DNA from 3 places in the Burkholderia pulmonis genome. Region 1 is predicted to be linked to each of the others. Evidence: predicted binding sites of a transcription regulator. Region 1 holds the regulator's gene; each other region holds the start of a gene.
What was found. The regulator FliA, encoded in region 1, starts transcription of late flagellar genes. The targets are predictions, from matches to a motif close to CTAAAGTTTNNNNNNNNNNNGCCGNTA.

Region 1 (7,081 bases):
CGATGCGCGCGAGGTGCAGGCGCGCCACCTTTTCATCGAGATGCTTCGGCAGCACGTACACCTTGTTCTCGTACTCGTTGCCGCGCACGAACAGCTCGATCTGCGCGAGCGTCTGGTTCGCGAACGAGTTCGACATCACGAACGACGGGTGGCCGGTCGCGCAGCCGAGGTTCACGAGGCGGCCTTCCGCCAGCAGGATCACGCGCTTGCCGTCCGGGAAGATGATGTGGTCGACCTGCGGCTTGATGTTTTCCCACTGGTACTGGCGCGTCGACGCAACGTCGATTTCCGAGTCGAAGTGACCGATGTTGCAGACGATCGCGTTGTGGCGCATCGCCTTCATGTGATCGTGGCCGATCACGTGGAAGTTGCCGGTTGCCGTCACGAAGATGTCGGCCTTGTCGGCCGCATATTCCATCGTCACGACGCGGTAGCCTTCCATCGCCGCCTGCAGTGCGCAGATCGGATCGATTTCGGTGACCCACACGGTCGCGCCGAGGCCGCGCAGCGACTGCGCGCAGCCCTTGCCCACGTCGCCGTAGCCCGCGACGACCGCGACCTTGCCCGCGATCATCACGTCGGTCGCGCGCTTGATGCCGTCGACGAGCGATTCACGGCAGCCGTACAGGTTGTCGAACTTCGACTTCGTGACCGAATCGTTCACGTTGAACGCCGGGAACGGCAGGCGGCCGTCCTTTTCCATCTGGTACAGGCGGTGCACGCCGGTCGTGGTTTCTTCGGTCACGCCCTTGATGTGCGCGAGGCGCTTCGAGTACCAGGTCGCGTCGATGTCGAGGTGCTTCGCGATCGACTTGTACAGCGCGACTTCTTCCTCGTTGGTCGGCTTTGAGATCACCGAACGGTCCTTCTCGGCCTTCGAGCCGAGGATCAGCAGCAGCGTCGCGTCGCCGCCGTCGTCCAGGATCATGTTCGCGAATTCGCCATTCGGCCATTCGAAGATGCGGTGCGAGAACTCCCAGTACTCGTCGAGCGACTCGCCCTTGAACGCGAACACCGGCGTGCCGGCCTCGACGATCGCGGCCGCAGCGTGATCCTGCGTCGAGAAGATGTTGCACGACGCCCAGCGGACATCCGCGCCGAGCGCCTTCAGCGTCTCGATCAGCACGCCCGTCTGGATCGTCATGTGCAGCGAACCGGCAATGCGCGCGCCCTTCAGCGGCTGCTCTGCCTTGTATTCGTCACGGATCTGCACGAGGCCCGGCATTTCGGTCTCGGCGATGTTCAGTTCCTTGCGGCCCCAGCCGGCCAGCGCCATGTCGGCGACGACGTAATCGTGGGAAGCCTTGGAATCGATAATGGCGTTCATCACGCCCTCCTTTCTAAAAAGTTTCTAGATTGGTGACGTGAGCGCCGTTCAGGAAGCGGAGCCGGCGCGAAACCACTTTCTCGCCGCACGGCTGCTTGGTGAAGCCTTCCGAGCCTGGCGGACGCAGATGGTCCGTCGCAACGCTCCTCGGAAAACGGAGGGGATTGTAGCAAATCGGCGCGCGGAATGCGCAAGCACCGCGCAGGGACGGCCCGGGCGCGCGGCGTCGGCGCGCGCGGCCGTCATGAAAGGGTCAGGACTCCGCGCCGACCCATGCCTGTTCGCGCAGCCGCGCGCGCAGCCGCGCGACGGCCTGGCTGTGCAGCTGGCACACGCGCGACTCGCTCACTTCGAGCACCGCGCCGATCTCGCGCAGATTCAGACCCCGTTCGTAGTACAGCGACATCAGCAGCTTCTCGCGCTCCGGCAGCCGCTCGATCGCCTCGACGAGCGCCTCGCGCAGGTGCTCGTCGAGCAGCGCCGACAGCGGATCGGCGTGATCGACGCGGTAACGGTCGAGGAACGGCTCGTCGTCGGCCGCACGGTCGAAATCCTCGTAATAGATGAGCTGGCTGCCGTGCAGGTCCTGCAGCATCCCCTGGTATTCGTCGAGCGGCATGTTCAGGTGTCCGGCGATCTCGGTCTCGCTCGCCGAGCGTCCGAGATGCTGCTCGACCTGGTGCACCGCGTGCTCGACCTCGCGCGACGTCTTGCGCAGGCTGCGCGGCAGCCAGTCGTTGCTGCGCAGCTCGTCGAGCATCGCGCCGCGGATGCGCTGCGTCGCGTAGGTCTCGAACTGCGCGCCCTGGTCTTCCTTGTAGCGGCCGGCCGCGTCCATCAGGCCGATCATGCCGGCCTGGATCAGGTCGTCGAGGTCGACGCTCGCCGGCATCTTCGCGACGAGCTGCAGCCCGAGGCGGCGCACGAGCGGCGCATATTGCGCGAGCACGTCGGCCTGGGACATCTTTCCTTGAGCGTTGTACATCATGGCTCTCTCCTTAGGCGCTCACGCGGCGTGTGCCGCGCCCGCCTCATACGACGGCTTGCCGCCCGCGTGGACGGCGCGGCCGGCACCCGAACGCGGGCGCATCGGCCAGTACAACAGGTCGGCGGCAATCTGCCGGTAGTCGCGCGCGGCCTGCGACGACGGGAACGCGTCGACCACCGCATGCATCAGTTCGCGCGCGTGCTCGACGAGCGGATCGGCGCTCACGCAGCCCGCGTCGGCGATCGACACGGTCAGGTAGCGGCTCGCGACGCCCGCGAGGTTGTCGAAAGCGGTCTTCGCGTCCGCATGGCTGCCGACGTGATTGGTCAGCACGCGGAACTGCGCGAACGCGTGCGCGAAATGCAGCCGCTTCATGCACGCGTACGCCTCGGTGATCGCCTGCGCGGCGACCCGCGTGACGACCAGCACGTCGTGCGCTTCGCGTGCGAGCGCCGAGAACGAACCGTCGGCGCCGAGCTGCGTGTCGACGAGCACGATGTCGGCCGGGCCGTCGATGAAGTCGCTCAGCTGCGCGTCGCTGTAGCCGGCGCGCGCGAGCCGCGCGGCCGCGCACAGGCCGAAACCGGCGGCCACCCGCGTGCGTTCGCCGTCGCGCAGCCAGGCGCCTGCCAGGGTCGCGCTGGCCGAGTGCACGTCGGCGCGCTCGTCGACGACAAGCACATCCTTGCCGAGCGACGCGAGCGCCGTCGCGAGGTTCACGACGGTGGACGTGCAGCCGACACCCGCCGGCCCGCCCGTCACCGCGACGATGCGCGACGCGCGCCCGGCCAGCAGGCGCCTCAGCCCTTCGGCCTGGTCGATGATCCGTTTATCCAAATCGCACCTCGTGCAGCTCGGCGGTGGAACGTGCGGTCAGTGCGGAAAGCAGCGTCGGCATGTCCTCGTCTTGCGGCACGAAGGGCGAGCCGTCGCGCGGCACACAGAACGCGCTCTTCAGCAGGAATTTGGTCGACGCGACGTACAGGTTCTCCGGCACCTTCTGGCCGGTCGACACGTAGTGAATCGGCAGCTTGTAGCGGATCACCGTGTCGAGCACGCCGCCGAGGTGGGTCGCCTCGTCGAGCTTCGTGAGGATGCAGCCGGCGAGGTCCGGATGCTCGCCCGCGCTGCGGTACGCCTGCACAACTTCGTTGAGCGTGTCGCCGTGGCTCGTCGCGTTGAGCAGCAGCAGGCGCTGCACCGGCGCGTTCGCGCCATGCAGCATCGCGATCTGGTCCGACACCGCGCGGTCGCGCTGGCTCATGCCGATCGTGTCGATCAGCACGATGTGCTTGTTGCGCAGCTCGGACAGCGCGAGCGCGAGATCGCCCGCATCCTTCACCGCGTGCACCGGCACGCCGAGGATCTTGCCGAAGATGCGCAGCTGTTCGTGGCCGCCGATCCGGTAGCTGTCGGTGGTCAGCAGCGCGACCTTGCTCGCGCCGAAGCGCATCACGCAGCGCGCGGCCAGCTTCGCGGTGGTCGTCGTCTTGCCGACGCCCGTCGGCCCCATCAGCGCGAACACGCCGCCGCGCTCCATCAGCGCATCCTCGCTGTCGAGCACCGGCAGGTTCGACGAGAGCACCGATTGCGCCCATTCGGCGGCCTGCTCGAAGGTCTGTGCGCCGTCGCCGGACGGCAGGTTGTCGACCAGCATCCGCACGAGCTGCGCGGAGAAGCCGGCCGCGAACAGGTGCTTCGTCAGCGCACCGTGCACGGCGCTGCGACGCTGGCGGTCGTGCCACATCAGGCTGTCGAACTGCTCTTCCATCATCCCGCGCAGTTCGCCGAGCTCTTGCATCACCGTGTCGTTGACGATCCGCTCGATGCGCGACTTCACCGCATCGGCCACCGCGGCGGCCGCGTCGGCGGACAGGCGCGTGCGCTCGGCCGTCTTGGCGGCGTACGCGGCGCCCGCGTCGGGGGCGCGGGTCGCGGCAGCCGGCATCCGGCGCTCGGCGTCACGCACGATGTCGCGCGCCCAGTCGGGCGGCGTCGCGCCGGCTGCGGCCTGCGGCGCGCTCGGCTGCGGCGCGGCAGGCGCCTGCGTACGCGCGACCAGTGCGTCACGCTGCTGCGTCAGGCGCTTCGCGTGCTCGACCAGCCACGGTGCGGGTTCGGAAGCAGCCGCCGGCGCACCGGTGGCCGGTGCGTTGAGGGCCTGCGCGGCGATCGACGGTGATGCCGTGGCCGGCGCATCCGCGTCGAACGGCGAAGCGTGTACATCCGCCTCGTCCGCGTCGGCGCTCGCGCCGAACACGGACGAGAACACGTCCGGCAGCCCGCCTTCACCCGCGGCATACGGATTGACGGCCGGACGGGCCGGCATGGCGCCCGGACGCGACACGATGCCCGGCACGGCCGCGGCCGGCACGGATTCCGGCAGGCGCGACGTGGCGAGGCGCGGGCGCGCGGCCGGCGGCGCCACCGCGGCCAGGTCCGAATCGGCGAGTGCAACGATTTCGACGCTGCCGTCATCGAGCGTGCGGTTCGACAGCACGACCGCGTCGGCGCCGAGCGCCTCGCGCACGAGACGAAGTGCGTCGCGGCTCGTTGCGCCGGTGAATTTGCGAATGTTCAAGCGGAACCCCCGATGACGTTAACAACTTTGATCGTGCGTGTGTCCGGCACTTCGGCATACGACAGCACTTTCAATTGCGGCAGGCTGCGGCGCAGGAAACGCGCGAGCATCGCGCGCAGCGCGTGCTGCACGAGCAGCACGGGCGGCAGCCCGAGATTCTGTTGACGCAGCATCGCTTGCTGCGTGCCGGTCAGAAGGTTGTGCGCGAGGCCGGGTTCGAGGCCCGGGTTCGCGCCGGTGGCGAGCGCCTGCGACAGCACGCGCTCCAGATTCGCGTCGAGGCCCATCACCTGCATTTCGCCGGCGCCCGGATACCACTGCTGCGTGATCGCGCGGCCGAGCGAGAGCCGCACCGCTGCCGTGATCTCGAACGCGTCGCCGCGGCCCGCATGCTCGGACACGGCCTCGAGGATCGTGCGCATGTCGCGGATCGGCACGCCTTCCTCGAGCAGGTTCTGCAGCACCTTCTGCAGTGTCGTCAGCGAGATCGTCTTCGGCACGAGGTCCTCGACGAGCGACGGCGCGTCCTTGCCGGTGCGCTCGACGAGCGCCTGCACTTCCTGACGGCCGAGCAGTTCGGCCGCGTGCTGGACGACGAGATGGTTCAGGTGCGTCGCGACCACCGTGCTCGCGTCGACCACCGTGTAGCCGTACACCTGCGCCTGCTCGCGCAGCGCGACGTCGATCCACACGGCCGGCAGCCCGAACGCGGGATCCTGCGTGACGGCGCCCGGCAGCGCGGCCGTCACCTGGCCGGGGTTGATCGCGAGCCACTGGCCCGGGAACACTTCGCCGACGCCGATCTCGACACCCTTCAGCGCGATCCGGTACGCGTTCGGCCGCAGTTCGAGGTTGTCGCGGATATGGATCACCGGCGGCAGGAAGCCGATTTCCTGCGCGAATTTCTTGCGGATGCTCTTGATGCGCTTGAGCAGCTCGCCGTCGCTGTTCTTGTCGACGAGCGGGATCAGCCGGTAGCCGACCTCGAGGCCGAGCGGGTCGATCAGCTGCACGTCGTCCCAGGTCGCTTCGTGGCTGTCGGACGGCAGCACGGCGGGCGGGGCGATGTCGGTCACGTCGCCGGCCGCCTTGCGGGCCGCCGCGCGCTTCGTCAGCGTGCGCGCCAGCCAGATCGCGCCGCCGCCGAGCGCGAGGAACGCGAAGTGCGGCATCCCGGGGATCAGCCCCATGATCACGATGATCACGCCGGTGATCACCAGCACGCGCGGGTTCGTGAACAGCTGGCCGGTGATCTGCGTGCCGATGTCCTCGTCGGTCGCGACGCGCGACACGATCACGCCGGCCGCGGTCGAGATCACGAGCGACGGGATCTGCGCGACGAGGCCGTCGCCGATCGTCAGCAGCGTGTAGTTCGTGCCGGCCGCCGCGAAGCTCATGTCGTGCTGGACCATCCCGACGATCAGCCCGCCGATCACGTTGATCGCCATGATGATCAGGCCGGCGATCGCATCGCCGCGCACGAACTTCGACGCGCCGTCCATCGACCCGTAGAACTCGGCTTCCTGCGACACGGACTGGCGGCGCTTGCGCGCCTGTTCCTCGTTGATGAGGCCCGCGTTCAGGTCGGCGTCGATCGCCATCTGCTTGCCGGGCATCGCGTCGAGCGTGAAGCGCGCGGACACTTCGGCAATCCGCCCCGCGCCCTTCGTGATCACCATGAAGTTGATGATCATCAGGATCACGAACACGACGATGCCGACCGCGAAGTTGCCGCCGACGAGGAAGTGGCCGAACGCCTCGATCACCTGGCCGGCCGCGTCCGGCCCGGTGTGGCCTTCGAGCAGCACGACGCGCGTCGATGCGACGTTCAGCGACAGGCGCAGGAGCGTCGAGAACAGCAGCACGCTCGGGAACGCCGCGAAGTCGAGCGGCTTCATCGTGTACATGCTGACGAGCAGCACCATCACGGAGAGCGCGATGTTGAACGTGAACAGCAGATCCAGCAGCATCGGCGGCAGCGGCAGGATCATCATCCCCAGGATCATGCAGATGAGGATCGGGCCCGCGAGCGTGCGCAGGTTCGTGCCTGCCAGCAGGTTCGGGCGCTTCGCGAGCAGGCCGGTCGGGGTGCTCATGCGGAGGCTCCTTGCTTGCCGAGGGTGTCCTCGGCTTCTTCACGTTCGTCTTCGGCGGCGACCGACGTGCCCTTGTCGAGTTCGGCCGG
Region 2 (7,081 bases), 910 kb from region 1:
AACTCCGGATGCGCATTCAGCCCGGTGCCGACCGCGGTACCGCCGAGCGCGAGCTCGTACAGGTGCGGCAGCGCCGATTCGACGTGACGGATGCTCTGGTCGAGCTGCGCGACGTAGCCGGAAAACTCCTGGCCGAGCGTGAGCGGCGTCGCGTCCTGCAGGTGCGTGCGGCCGATCTTCACGATGTCGGCGAATGCCTTCGACTTCGCGTCGAGCGTCGCACGCAGCGTGCGCAGTGCCGGCAGCAGGTGGTTGACGATCGCATACGCGGCCGCGACGTGCATCGCGGTCGGGAACACGTCGTTCGACGACTGGCCGCGGTTCACGTCGTCGTTCGGATGCACCTTGCGCGCTTCGCCGCGCTCGCCGCCCATCAATTCGCTCGCGCGGTTCGCGATCACCTCGTTGAGGTTCATGTTGGTCTGCGTGCCGGAGCCCGTCTGCCACACGGCGAGCGGGAATTCGCGCGGATGCTTGCCGGCGATGATCTCGTCGGCGGCGTCGATGATCGCGCGCGCCTTGTCGTCGGCGAGCACGCCGAGCGACTGGTTCACGGCAGCCGCGGCGCGCTTGACGATCGCCAGCGCATGGATCAGCTCGGGCGACTGCTTCTCGGTCGAAATCCGGAAATTCTGCAGCGAGCGCTCGGTCTGTGCGCCCCAGAGCCGGTCGGCCGGGACGGCGATCTCGCCGAACGTGTCGCGTTCCATCCGAACTGCTTCGTTCATGATGCACTCCTCCTGGAAAGGGGAAAGGCCGCGCGTCGTCGCGCGGCATCAGACGTATCGTGAGGCCGTCGCGCCGCTCGCGCGGCGTCTCGAGGTGTTCAACCGACAAGCATAGCGCCGGCCGCGATTTCGCGTCGTGTCGCGACTAGTGCGCCGCCGCAATGAGCGACGCGGTCTTGCGGTGAAAGCGCCATGCCATCAGCACGGCGACGCTCGCGAGGCCGGCGGCGAGCCCCCACCACAGGCCGCGCGCGCCGAGGCCCGCGTGGAACGCGAACCAGTAGCCGGTCGGAAAGCCGATCCCCCAGTAGCCGAAGGTCGCCGCGAGCATCGGGATGCGCGTGTCCTTCAGGCCGCGCAGCGCGCCCGACGCGACGGTCTGCATGCCGTCGACGATCTGGAACACCGCGGCGATGCCGAGTAGCGACGCGGCGAGCGATACGGTGGCCGCGTTGGCCGGGTCGTCGAGATGCAGGTACAGGCCGACGATCGTATGCGGCGCGACGATCATCACGAGGCCCGACAGCGACATGAATGCGACGCCGAGCGCGAGTGCGACGAAGCCTGCGTGCCGCGCGGCGACGGGGGAGCCCGCGCCGACCCAGTAGCCGACGCGCACGTTGGCGGCCTGGCCGATCGCCAGCGGCACCATGAACGACACCGACGCGACGTTCAGCGCGATCTGGTGTGCGGCAAGCGACGTCGCGCCCAGCACGCCGACCGTGAGGCCGGTGGCGAGGAACAGCGTCGATTCGACCCCGTACGTGATCGCGACGGGCCAGCCGATGCCGATCAGCTCGCCCATCACGGGCAGCTTCGGACGCGACGCGGTCACGAAATGGCGGAAGCGCTGCCGGCCGTGCAGCAGCCAGATCAGTGCAAGCGCGGTGAGCCAGATCGTGATCGTTGTCGCGACCGCGGAGCCGAGAAAGCCGAGGCGCGGCAGCCCGAATGCGCCGTGGATGAGCCCGTAGTTCAGCACGCCGTTGACGCCGACGCCGCCGACCGACACCCACAGTAGCCGCTTGGCGGCGCCGATCGCAGGCAGGAATGCGCGCATCAGCCCGACGCCGATCAGGCTGCCGAGCGCCGCGTAGCGCAGGATGCCCGTATATTCGCCGACGTGATGCGCGAGCAGCGGCGGCTCGTGGAACATCAGCAGGATCGGTTCGGACAGCGACAGCGCGACGATCGCGGGAATCGCGAGCAATACCGACAGCGCGAAGCCCGTCCAGTAGATGTGAGGCACGCGATCCTCGGCCTGCGCGCCGCGCGCATGCGCGACGCTCACGCTGACCGACGACAGCACGCCTTGCAGGATGGTCACGATGACGAAGAAGAAGTTCGCGCCGAGCCCGCCCGCTGCGAGCGAGTCGGGGCCGAGCGAACCGAGCAGCACCGTATCGGTGACGCTCATCGCCATCTGGGAAAGTTGCGCGATCGCGAGCGGCGCGGCGAGGCGCGCGGTATCGGCGGCGTGACTGGATAGCGACGGCGGTGCGGCGGCCGTCCGCGTGAGACCGGAATGCGACATGGAATGGGCGCTCGCGCGAGTGCGGGCCCGCGCTCTATGTATTTATTTTGAGAGACGGTTAGCTTACGGCTTTATTCGTACCGTGTCGAACGCGTGCGCCGATGGCCATGTCGTGCGCAGGGGGAACGATGCGGGTGCTAAGCCTCGCGTACTGCGATGCGCGTGTCGCCGAGCAGCACGACCTGGCCCGCGCGGATCTTGCAGGTCTTGCGCAGCTCGACCGCACCGTCGACTTTCACCGCGCCGGACGCGACGATCAGCTTCGCGGTACCGCCGCTGTCCGCGAGGCCGGTGATCTTGAGAAGGTTGTGCAGCTCGACGTATTCGCCGGTCAGCGTGAAATCCAGATTGGGCATGACGAAGAAGGTGCGCGAGGCGCGGGAGGAAACGCCCGCATCATACGGCACCGCGCGTCGGCATGCGAGCGCGGGCCGGCCCCGCATGCAGTTGTTAAGGACTGTGAGCGATTCGTCAGCAAATGAAACGGTGGGTAACAGTCTGAGAAATCGACGAACCGGCCGTGCAGGCCGCGGGTCTTCTGTCATACCTGCTGCGTGTTGCGGCAGGGATGCCACGGGCCGCATCGCTGCGGCCCGGGCTCACAACTCTCGAGGAGAATTGCCATGTCCAGGATTCGTACGATGCTGATCGGTGCCGCGCTGACGGCGTTCGCCACTTCGGCCGCATTTGCCCAGACGGGTACGGCGGCGCAGGGTGCAGCCGGTGCCGGCGTGCAGGCGCAAGCGCCGGCGGCAGGTGTCGGCGCAGGCGTGCAGGGCGGCGCCGGCGCGAACGCGTCGGGCAATGCGGCCGGCGGCGCAACCGATGCGGTCGGCGCGGCAGCCGATGGTGCGAAGGAGTCGGCGAAGTCGACTGCCCATTCGGCCAAGAAGCACACGAAGCATGCCGCGAAGTCGGCCAAGGGCCATGCGGGCTCGGCCAAGACGAAGGCCGGCGAAGCGACCGAAGGCGGCGCATCGGTCGGCACGGAGGGCGGTGCATCGGCCCAGGGCGCGACGCAGTAAGCGCTACGCGACGGCGACTGTCAAAAGGCCCGGTTCGCTTTGCGTGAACCGGGCCTTTTTCATGGCGTCGTGCTGTCAGCGGAACGGGTGCGCGGTTACGGCCGGCGTTGTCCTTGCCCTTGTCCCTGCCCCTGGGCCGGCCTGACGGCGGCCGGCGTGAATACGCTGCGCAGCCAGGCGGCGAGCCGTGCGAAGACGTCGTACGGCTCTTCGACGAAGATCTCCGGCTTCAGCAGCCGCAGGTATTCCATGATCTGCTGCGCTTCCTGCTTCTGGAACGAGCCGTGCGCGAGCCCGAGCCGCAGCAGCCCGCGCAGTTCGCCGAGCTTGTCGCGCGCGGTGCTGCCGACGCTCATCTCGCACGCGAGCTTGGCCTCGTAGATGCGCTGCCGCAAGGATTCCGCGAGCCGCCACGCAGGCGTCTGCATCAGTTCCTCGAGCGTCTGGATGTCTTGCGCCGCGCCCTTGATCTGCGACGCGAGCGGGTCGATCAGCGACGGGTCGCCCTGCGCTTCGGCGACGATCGCCTTCGCCCAGTCGCGGCACGCCTTCGCGAGCTCGTCGGGGGTCCATTCGGAGCGCGACGCAAAGCCGAAGCCGAATTCGCCGGCCTGCCGCATCAGGATCGCGACGACATCCGGAAATTCCTTGTCGAGCGTGCGCTTGGCCCACGCATACTGGCCGCCCTGCAGCATCCGCTGCACCGCGTGTTCGGTCAGCGGCACCATGTTGTCGAGCAGTTTCGCGCGCAGGAAATCCTCGAACGACGGCGTCGCGAACTGCGGGTCGAGTTTCAGCGACACGCGGACGAACGCGTCGTAGTCCTTGCGCAGGGACTCGAGCGTGTCGTCCTTGAGGGAAAGGGTGATCTGGCCCATGAATCGTCTCGATGGCGGCCCGCGCAAGCCGGCGGCCGGCACGGCGCACCGGGGCGGGCGCAGCGTCGACTGACCGGTGCGCGCCGAGGCCGGTGGCGGGTCTTCATTCCCTATATCGGCGCGCCGGGCCGAAACTTGAGCGCGCGCGGTGGAGTGTCCGCTCAGGCGGCCAGCCAGTGCGGGAGTACGACCCCTTGCCAGAAGAAGAACACCACGAGCCCGGCCGCGATCGTCACGAGCGGGCGGCGGGTCGCGGCCGACACGAGCACTGCGGCGAGTGCGCCGACCAGTTGCGGATTGCGCCAGGTCAGCTCGGCCGTGCCGCCGTGCGGCGAGACGGCCATCGGCACGATGATCGCGGTCAGCACGGTGACCGGCACGAAGCCGAGTGCGGTCCGCACGAGCGGCGGGAAGGTCAGCCGCTCGCCGAACAGGAACAGCGTCGAGCGGATCGCGTACGTGATGACGGCCATCCCGAGGATCAGCAGCGCGTAGCTCACGATGCGGCCTCCGTGCGCGAGCCGGCGCGCGTACGTTCGTGCAGCAGCGTGAGCGCGACGCCGATCGCAACGCCGGCGGCGACCGCGCCGAGCAGCCCGAGCTTGTACGGCCAGCCCTGCCAGAAGTAAGCGAGCGTGCCGGCCGTCGCGGCGGCCGCGAAATAGCGCAGCGTGCCGAGCTGCGGAACGACGATCGCGATGAAGGTGGCCGCCATCGCGAAATCGAGGCCGAGCGACTGCAGGCCCGGGAACGCCGCGCCGAAGCCGATGCCCGCGAGCGTCCAGACCTGCCAGTTCAGGTACATCGCGAGCCCGGAGCCGAAAAAGTAGTGGGGGCCGATCGCGCCGGGCGGGAAGTGCCGGTAGTGCGCATAGGCGACCGCGAACACTTCGTCGGTCATCAGCGCGCCGAGCGTCGCGCGCCAGCGCAGCGGCAGGTGCGCGACATAGGGCGCGAGGGTTGCGCTGTACAGCAGATGGCGCAGGTTCACGATCAGGGTCGTCGCGAGCACGACGACGAAGCTCGCGCTACCGGCGATCAGGCCGAGCGCGATGAACTGCGCGGAGCCTGCGAACACGGCGAGCGACATCAGTGCGCCATGCCATGGGGCGAGCGGGCCGCCGCCGACGAGCGTGCCGAAAATCACGCCGAACGGGGCTGCGCCGATCATCATCGGAATCGTGTCGCGCGCGCCGTCGAGCCATTCGTTGAGCGGGCGGCGCGGGGGCGATGCGGGTGTCGGGTTCAAAGAGCGGTCCTCCATGCGTTGGAGGATAGCGGGCCGGTGGCGGGACGGCTTGTATGTTCTTGCGCCCGCCGGACGGGGGCGGCTCGCGTACTGGCAACTGCCGGCCGCATCTCGGCCGCCGGCCGCGAGCGCCGCGTGTCAGCTTGCTTGCCAGCGCCCGGGCGGCACGCCGAACATCCGTTTGAAATGCCGCGTGAAGTGGCTCTGGTCGACGAAGCCGCTGGCCGCCGCGACGTCGGCGACGGGGACGCCCGCGCGCAGCGGCGCCAGCGCACGCTGCAGCCGCAGCTGGTTGCGCCATGCATGCGGCGGCATGCCGGTCGTGCGCGTGAACAGGCGCGCCGCATGGAACGGCGACAGGCCGGCCGCCTGCGCGACGTCGTCGAGCGTCACCGGCGACATCAGATCGGCGGCGAGCCGTTCGCGCATCGCGTCGACGCGCGGTTCGTCGGCCACGTACGGCGCCGGTCGCGGCAGTGCGTCGGCATGGCGCACGATCAGCGTCGACAGCGCGTCGAGCATCGCCGTTTCGGCGGCAAGCGGATCGTAGATGCGCGGTGCGTTGCTTGCCGGGTCGTCGGCCGGCCGACCGTGCGCATGTGCCTGTGCGCACAGCGCGCGTTCGCTGCCGGCTTCCATCATCCGGTGCGCCAGGGTGAGCCGGGCGGCGAGATCGGCGTCGTGAATCACGTCGGGGGCAAACCACGGTGCGTCCTGCGGACGGCCTGCGATTGCGCTCGTGAGTTCGCGGATGAAATCGACCGGCAGGTAGCTGACGCGATAGCACCAGCCTTCGTCGGCTGCGCGCGACCCCGTATGCACTTCGCCGGGGTTGATCACGGGCACGCTGCCCGTGTCGGCGACATAGCCGTTGCCGCGATAGGTGAAGCGTTCCGCGCCTTCGAGAATCACGGGGATCGTGTACGCGTCGTGCCAGTGCGGCGCGAACGTGTGGTCGCGATAGGTCGCCGTGACGAGATCCGCATCCGGCAGCAGCGGCGTGCGCCAGTAGCGTGCGGAATCCGGAAGACGGGTGGCGGACATGATCGGGCGCGGGGGAGGTCGAACCGATAGTGTATCGCTCGCGCGCCCGGCGGGCGCAGGCTTTACTTGACCGGAATCGTCGTGCCGGCGGGCATCGGCACCGCGGTGACGGCGTTCTTCGGGCTGCCGCTGACGATGCGGTCGCTGTAGGTCAGGTAGACGATCGTGTTGCGCTTCTTGTCGACCACGCGCACGACGTGCAGCGTCTTGAAGATGAACGACATGCGTTCGCTGAACACGTCGGTCTGCTGCTTGAGCGGTTCCTTGAAGCTGATCGGGCCGACCTGTCGGCACGCGATCGACGCTTCGCTCGGATCCTCGGCGACGCCCAGCGTGCCCTTGATTCCGCCCGTGCGCGCACGCGACACGTAGCAGGTCACGCCGTTCACGACCGGATCGTCATACGCTTCGACGACCACGCGGTCGGAGCCCGTGACGCGGAAATGGGTGTTGACGCTGCCGACTTCCTCCGCGTGCGCGAGCGGTGCCGCGACGAAGGCGGAGAGCAGGAGGGCGAAGGGGGCGGAGCGGAGGAGGCGATGCTTCATCGACGGAACCGGATGCGAATGCGGGACAGAGACTCTAGCACGCGCGTGACCGGGCAATGAAAGGCGGAACAGCGG
Region 3 (7,081 bases), on a different replicon from region 1:
CGCGCCAGTCGCTTTCGTCCATCCCGAAGTCGAGCTTCGTGAATTCGCCTACGCCTGCACCCAGCGGCAGGATGTCCTTGATCAGTTTGGTCATCTGAATCGTTCGTCTCTTGATTGAAAAAAGCAGAGACAAAGTTACTCATTTACACTGCCCCGGTATGCCCCCCTCCAGGGGGGACAAGCGATGTTTTGCGGGGCAAACGGGTCGGCAGGACAACCGACGGTGTTTCCCCCTAATGACGTTTCAGGCCCTGAACGCTACAATCGCGCCGCTTTTCACCGGGGAACCGCATGCTGCTGAACGTGAACCCCTTCCACCGCGACAACGACCGCTTCAACGTGTCGTTCAAGGCGCTGGGCGATCTGATCGAGACGGTCGGCACGCCGCACTTCGTGCCGCGCCTCACGCAACTGCTGAACGACGTCGTGCCGCTCGACGTCGCGCACGTCGAGCGCTCGCGCGTCGACGGCACGATGCCCACCGGCTACCGGTGCGAATGGATCGGCAGCAGCGGCATCGGCACCGAATCCACCGAAATCTCCGACGTGATGACGCTCTACTACGAGCGCTTTCTCGACAGCGATCCGCTGTTCGCGGGGCTGCGCGGCAAGACGGGCACGATGCTCGTCGTGCGCGACATCGCGGCGATTCCGCCCGGCGAATTCCGCCAGCGGCTGTTCGACGACGTGCGTATCGGCCACGAATGCGTGCTCGCGCGCGGCACGCGCTATTCGCAGCACTCGATCGCACTGGAGCGCGGCCGCGACCGGCCGCCGTTCACGCTCGCCGAGATGAATCGCTTCCGCAGCATCAGCGACGTGCTGTTCCCGCTGCTCGAACTGCATGCGTCGACCACCGCCGTGCGACGCGTCGCGCATCCGACACCGGAAGTCCATCCGCTCGCGCAGTTCGACGCGCGCATCGCGGCCGACGGCGTGAAGCTGTCGAAACGCGAATACGAAACCTGCAAGCACCTGATCTCCGGCAAGACCGTGCCGGAAACCGCCGACATCCTCGGCGTGCGCGTCGCGTCGGCCGAGTCGTACGTGAAGCGCGCGTTCGCGAAGCTCGGCGTGCGGACCAAACGCGAACTCGCCGCGTGGGGTTCGGCGACAACGGCCTTCCCTGCTGCCTCGCACGACGGCGCCGCGCCACCCGCCTTCTCCGACTGACCCGATCCGCTCCCCCAGCTTCGGTTGCGCCGCGTCGATGCGGCAGCGTTACTCGCATCGAGACCCGTCGATGTAAACGTTGCGACTTCAAAATCTTCGCGTGGGCGTTCTCCTCTACCATCGGCCGATCGCTTCACCTCAGAAAAAGGAGACGGCCCCATGCCCCGCGAACTCAATCAACCGATGGGCGGCAACGACATGCCGCGCTTTGGCGGCATCGCCACGATGATGCGGCTGCCGCAGGCCGCGACGACCGACGGCCTCGACGTATGCTTCGTCGGCGTGCCGCTCGATCTCGGCACGTCGAACCGCTCGGGCTCGCGCTTTGGCCCGCGCCAGATCCGCACCGAATCCGTGCTGCTGCGCCCGTACAACATGGCCACGCGCGCCGCCCCGTTCGATTCGCTGCAGGTGGCCGACATCGGCGACGTCGCGACCAACCCGTACGACCTGAAGGACTCGGTGCGCCGCATCGAGGAAGCCTACGACGAGATCGTCGCGAACGGCTGCCGGCCGATCACGCTCGGCGGCGACCACACGATCGCGTGGCCGATCCTGCGCGCGCTGCATAAAAAGTACGGCAAGGTCGCCGTCGTGCACATCGACGCGCATGCGGACGTGAACGACACGATGTTCGGCGAGAAGATCGCGCACGGCACGCCGTTCCGTCGCGCGGTGGAAGACGGGCTGCTGCAGTGCGACAAGGTCACGCAGATCGGCCTGCGCGGCACCGGCTACCACGCGGACGATTTCGACTGGTGCCGCGAGCAGGGCTTCACCGTCGTGCAGGCGGAAGAATGCTGGAACAAGTCGCTCGTGCCGCTGATGGCGCAGGTGCGCGAACGCGTCGGCGACACGCCGGTCTACCTGAGCTTCGACATCGACGGCCTCGATCCGTCGTTCGCGCCCGGCACCGGCACACCGGAAATCGGCGGCCTCACCGTGCAGCAAGGCCTGGAAATCATCCGCGGGATGAAGGGCCTGAATATCGTCGGCGCGGATCTCGTCGAAGTGTCGCCGCCGTACGATCCGGCCGGCACCACCGCGCTCACCGGCGCGAACCTCGCGTTCGAGATGCTCTGCGTGATGCCGGGCGTCGCCTACCGCTAACCCGACCGACAGGATGCCCCTCATGTCCACTGCCGAGCTTTCCCGTTCCATGACCTCGTTCGTGCTGCCCGCCGCGCGCATCGCCGGCCAGCCGGTGCGCACGCATTCCGATACCGCCGGCGCGCCGATCTTCAACGCGTCGACCGGTGTCGCGATCGGCTGGCAGGAATTCGCGACGCCCGCGCACGTCGACGCCGCGGTTCGCGCCGCGCGCGACGCGTTCGCCGGCTGGCGCGACACGCCGCCCGCCGAGCGCGGCCGCGTACTCGCGACTGTCGCCGAGCGCGTCGAAGCCGCGCGCGATCGTCTGGCCGCATTGCAGATGCAGGTGAGCGGCAAGCCGCCGTTCGAAGCGGAAGCCGATGTCGGCGACGTCGCCGCGACGTTCGCGTACTACGCGAAGCTGTGCGAAGACCCCGCGCTGTTCGCGGCCGAACCCGTCGCATTGCCGAGCGACGCCGTCACGGCCGAACGCTTCCACGACGCGGTCGGCGTCGCCGCGCTGGTGATGCCGTGGAACTTCCCGATGGTCACGACCGCATGGAAGCTCGCGCCCGCGCTCGCGGCCGGCTGCGCGGTCGTGCTGAAGCCGTCCGAACTCACTTCGCCGACCGAGCACGCGCTGCTCGACATCATCGTCGAAGCCGGCGTGCCGACCGGCGTCGTCAACGTCGTGAACGGCGGCGCCGATGTCGGCGCGGCGCTGACCGCGCATCCGCTGATCGACAAGATTTCGTTCACCGGCAGCACCGCGGCCGGCCGCAAGGTGATGCAGGCCGCCGCCGTCGACATGAAACGCGTGACGCTCGAACTCGGCGGCAAGTCGTCGCTGATCGTGCGCGACGATGCCGATCTCGACGTCGCGGTGTCGCTCGCGGTGGCGGGTGCGTTCGCGAACGCGGGCCAGATGTGCTCGGCCACCGCGCGCATCCTCGTGCACGACAGCCTCTACCGCAGTTTCATGGCCGCGTTCGAGACGGCCGTGCGCGCGCTCGTCGTCGCGCCGCCGGCCGCCGAACAGGTCGCGATGGGGCCGTTGATCTCGGCCGCGCAGCGCACGCGGGTCGAAGCGATGCTCCAGCAAGGCATCGATGCGGGCGCACGCGTCGCATTCAGCGGCCGCGTGACGGATGCCGGCGGTGAAGGCTTCTTCATGGCGCCCGTCGTGATCGCCGAACCGGCCGCCGACAATCCGCTGTGGACCGACGAAGTGTTCGGCCCCGTCGCATGCGTGAAGTCGTTCCGCACGGATGACGAAGCGATTGCGCTCGCGAACGACACGCGCTACGGGCTCGTCGCGACCGTCGTCACGCGCGACGCGGCCATCGCAAAACAGTTCCAGCAGCGCGTGCGCGCGGGGCTCGTGTGGATCAATGCGCCGCAGCTGATCTATCCGCACGTGTGCTGGGGCGGCTTCGGCCTCAGCGGGATCGGCCGCGAACTCGGCGTCACCGGGCTGCGCAGCTATCAGGAACTGCGCCACGCGATGCGCGCGATCGACTGACCAGTGCGGCCGTCCAGGCCGTTGGCGACATCGCGGAATGGGCCGCGATGTCGCTTTTTTTTCGTCTCTTCACCGCGTCAAACCGGACGGCCGGCAAGCGCCCCGTCATCCGCCCCGTTGTTTGAGGGTCGCATCGGCACACTTTTTTGATCTCGATCAAGAAAACCGCATGCCGCGTACCGCGACGTCATTGCGCATTCCGCAGCAACTCGCCCGCCAGCCCGGCACACCGGCCGTCAGCACACGAAAAGCGCGCCGCCCGTGATACACGGAATCACGGGTTCAGTTGCGCGGACCGCTGCCGTTATTGCATCAACACCCGCCGACGGGCAACGCAGCCGGATCGAACCTGCAACGCGATGCGCCACTGCCGTGCGGGAACGATGCGGAACCGGTCATGCCGTCCGGCAAACCCGTCCCGCTCGCATTTTCGATCACAACACGCAGCCGCGCACCAGTCGCAAAGAGGTAACCATGTTTGTCGCAATCGGGTGGATCGTCGTCATCGGGTCGGTGATCGGCAGTTTCGTCGGCGTCGGCGGCCATCTTCCGGCGCTGCTGCAACCGTTCGAGCTGCTATGCATTTTCGGGGCCGCGCTGGGCGCCTTCGTCGTCAGCAATCCGGTCACGACGCTGAAGAAGACGCTCAAGAGCCTGCCGACCTGCTTCAAGGGCGGCGGCTATACGAAGCAGCAATACGTCGAACTGATCGCGCTGCTGTTCGAGCTGCTGCAGAAGGCGCGCAAGGACGGCATGATGGCCCTCGAAGCCGACGTCGATGCGCCCGAGCAGAGCCCGCTGTTCCAGAAATATTCTCATGTACTCGAAGACCATCACCTGCTCGACTTCATCGTCGACTACTTGCGGATGATGTCGAGCGGCAACGTGAACGTGCTGGAAATGCAGGATCTGATGGACGAGGAACTGCACACGCATCATGCGGAAGCATCGGTCGCGGCCAACGCGATCCAGAAGATGGCGGACGGCCTGCCGGCATTCGGCATCGTCGCCGCGGTGATGGGCGTCGTGCACACGATGGGCTCGGTCGGCGCGCCGCCCGCCATGCTCGGCAAGATGATCGCCGGCGCGCTCGTCGGCACGTTCCTCGGCATCCTGCTCGCCTATGGCTTCGTCGGTCCGCTCGCGGATCTGCTCAACGCGAAGGGCCGCGCCGCGGGCAAACCGTTCCATTGCGTGAAGGCTGTACTGCTCGCATCGATGAGCGGCTACGCGCCGTCGGTCGCGGTGGAGTTCGGCCGCAAGGTGCTGTTCACCGCCGATCGCCCGAGCTTCAAGGAGCTCGACGAAGCCGTGCGCGCGACCAAGTCGCCCAAGGCAGCGTAACGGATACGCGAGGACACGGAACACGCCATGGCCGACCATCGCTCCAGTTCGTCGAAGCAGTCCGCAACGCCCTCGCTCGTCGTCGTGCGTCGCAGGAAAGGCGAAGACCATGACGCCCACCACGGCGGCGCGTGGAAAATCGCCTACGCCGATTTCGTCACGGCGATGATGGCGTTCTTCCTGCTGATGTGGCTGCTCGGCTCGGTCTCCAAGTACGACAGGCAGGGGATCGAGGACTACTTCAACACGCCGTTGTCGACGCTCCTGTCCGGCGGAAAGGACGCGGAAGCGCCGCGCCCGAACGTCGTGCAGGGCGGCGGCCGCGACATGTCGGACCCGGCGCCCGCAATCGACAGGAAGACGCCGGCGCCGGCCGATTCGCCCGCGGCGCTCGCCGGCATCGTGGATACGCAAAAGCTGGCACGCCTGAAGGCCACGCTGACCGCGGCGATTGCCCGCAGCCCGTCGCTGCGCGCGTACCAGGACCAGATCCGGATCGCGATCACCAACGAAGGCTTGCGCATCGAGATCGTCGATTCGCTCAAGCGCCCGATGTTCGCATCGGGGAGTGCGCAACCGGAAAGCTATGCGACCGCGATCCTCACGCAGATCGGCGCGGCGCTCGACAAGGTAGAGAACCGCGTATCGATCGCGGGGCATACCGATTCGACACCCTATCCCGACGGCCGCACCGGCTATTCGAACTGGGAGCTGTCCAGCGACCGGGCCAACGCCGCGCGGCGCGCGCTGGTCGCCGGCGGGTTGCAGGAGGACAAACTGCTCCAGGTGCGCGGGCTCGCGGACGTGCTGCCGCTCGACAAGAACGTCGCGGACGAGCCGACCAATCGCCGCATCAGCATCCTCGTGATGAACCATGCCGCCGAGCAGGCGTTCTTTCGCGACGGCGGCCGGACGACCGTCGACGAGACGCCCGGCATCCGGGCGGCCGTCCTGCCGGTTGCAATTACGCGGCAGCACCCGGCGGCGATCGACTGACGGGCACGGCCGTCCAGGCCGTTGGCGGCACCGTGTTTCGCGACACGGTGCCGCCCTTTTTTGCGCATTCGATATATTCCGTAGAATATATCGCTATCCACCCACCCCGGAGAAACACCATGGCCCGCCCGTCGACGGATCGCATCCCGCAGCACAGCGCCCGGGAACGGCCGCTCGCGCGCCGGATCAGCGCGCTCAAGCCGCTGTCGAGCGACGCGCGTGCGCAGCAGGTCACCGATGTCGTCGATGCGTTCCGGCGCCTGCGCGGCAGCATCGCGCGTTTCATCCGGATGTTCTCGGCCGCACACGCCGACGCCATGCCGGACGACGCGCTGTCGGCCATGAGCTTTCGTGAACTGCTGTCGACGCTCGAACACGAAGCCCGCACCGCACGCTTCGCGCGGCTGTCCGATCTCGAACGCGCGATCGGCCACGCGCGCCGCCTCGAACGTACGCGCGACGACGTGTTTTCCGACTCGTTCAGCAACGATCCGGCCGCAATGCGCAACGCGGTTACCGCACTGGAACGCGTCGACGTGCTGTTCGTCGGGCTGTGCGTCGAATCCGTGATGGCGCGCCATGCACCGGCATCGCTCCCCGTTTCGGCCGCAATCCCTGCCGTCCTGCCGCAAAACGACGATTCGACGGTGCCCTGCTGAGCGCGGCAACCGGCCGCGCCCGGTGGTTTCCCCCGAATTTCACCCGCTATATTCCGTGGTATATTTCGCGAATCTTTCGCGCATCCGTCTCCGGCATGATCGTGCCGGATAGAGGTCAACATGCACGCTCCGCCCTTTCGCCTTGCCCGCACGGCGGATCTCACGTCGCCGGGCGGCAATCCTCCCGCGGCCGCCGGCGCGCGGATCGACGCGTGCTGCGCGCCGTCCCGCGCACAGCAGGCCGAGCTGAAGCGCCGCACGCGCCTGTCCGAACTCGATGCCAACCTGCACTGCT

Region 2: the regulator FliA is predicted to act here: its motif matches at 4,279-4,305, upstream of AC5LXK_RS05385 (DUF4088 family protein).
Region 3: the regulator FliA is predicted to act here: its motif matches at 4,068-4,094, upstream of motA (flagellar motor stator protein MotA).

Annotation. Positions count from the first base shown of each region.
Region 1 is NZ_OZ480186.1:226,828-233,908, reverse strand. It holds gene ahcY (adenosylhomocysteinase) at 1-1,327, opposite strand, end outside; S-adenosyl-L-homocysteine riboswitch at 1,360-1,482, opposite strand; gene AC5LXK_RS01070 (RNA polymerase sigma factor FliA) at 1,581-2,315, opposite strand; gene AC5LXK_RS01065 (MinD/ParA family ATP-binding protein) at 2,334-3,152, opposite strand; gene flhF (flagellar biosynthesis GTPase FlhF) at 3,145-4,896, opposite strand; gene flhA (flagellar biosynthesis protein FlhA) at 4,893-6,992, opposite strand; gene flhB (flagellar biosynthesis protein FlhB) at 6,989-7,081, opposite strand, start outside.
Region 2 is NZ_OZ480186.1:1,141,214-1,148,294, forward strand. It holds gene fumC (class II fumarate hydratase) at 1-728, opposite strand, end outside; gene norM (multidrug efflux MATE transporter NorM) at 874-2,262, opposite strand; gene AC5LXK_RS05375 (RNA-binding S4 domain-containing protein) at 2,400-2,618, opposite strand; gene AC5LXK_RS05380 (hypothetical protein) at 2,886-3,287, shown strand; gene AC5LXK_RS05385 (DUF4088 family protein) at 3,383-4,165, opposite strand; gene AC5LXK_RS05390 (AzlD domain-containing protein) at 4,327-4,665, opposite strand; gene AC5LXK_RS05395 (AzlC family ABC transporter permease) at 4,662-5,429, opposite strand; gene AC5LXK_RS05400 (AraC family transcriptional regulator) at 5,553-6,458, opposite strand; gene AC5LXK_RS05405 (CreA family protein) at 6,521-7,006, opposite strand.
Region 3 is NZ_OZ480187.1:2,954,820-2,961,900, forward strand. It holds gene AC5LXK_RS30005 (cupin domain-containing protein) at 1-94, opposite strand, end outside; gene AC5LXK_RS30010 (helix-turn-helix transcriptional regulator) at 292-1,173, shown strand; gene speB (agmatinase) at 1,333-2,283, shown strand; gene AC5LXK_RS30020 (aldehyde dehydrogenase family protein) at 2,306-3,787, shown strand; gene motA (flagellar motor stator protein MotA) at 4,262-5,131, shown strand; gene motB (flagellar motor protein MotB) at 5,159-6,127, shown strand; gene AC5LXK_RS30035 (hypothetical protein) at 6,247-6,786, shown strand; gene AC5LXK_RS30040 (DUF2325 domain-containing protein) at 6,907-7,081, shown strand, end outside.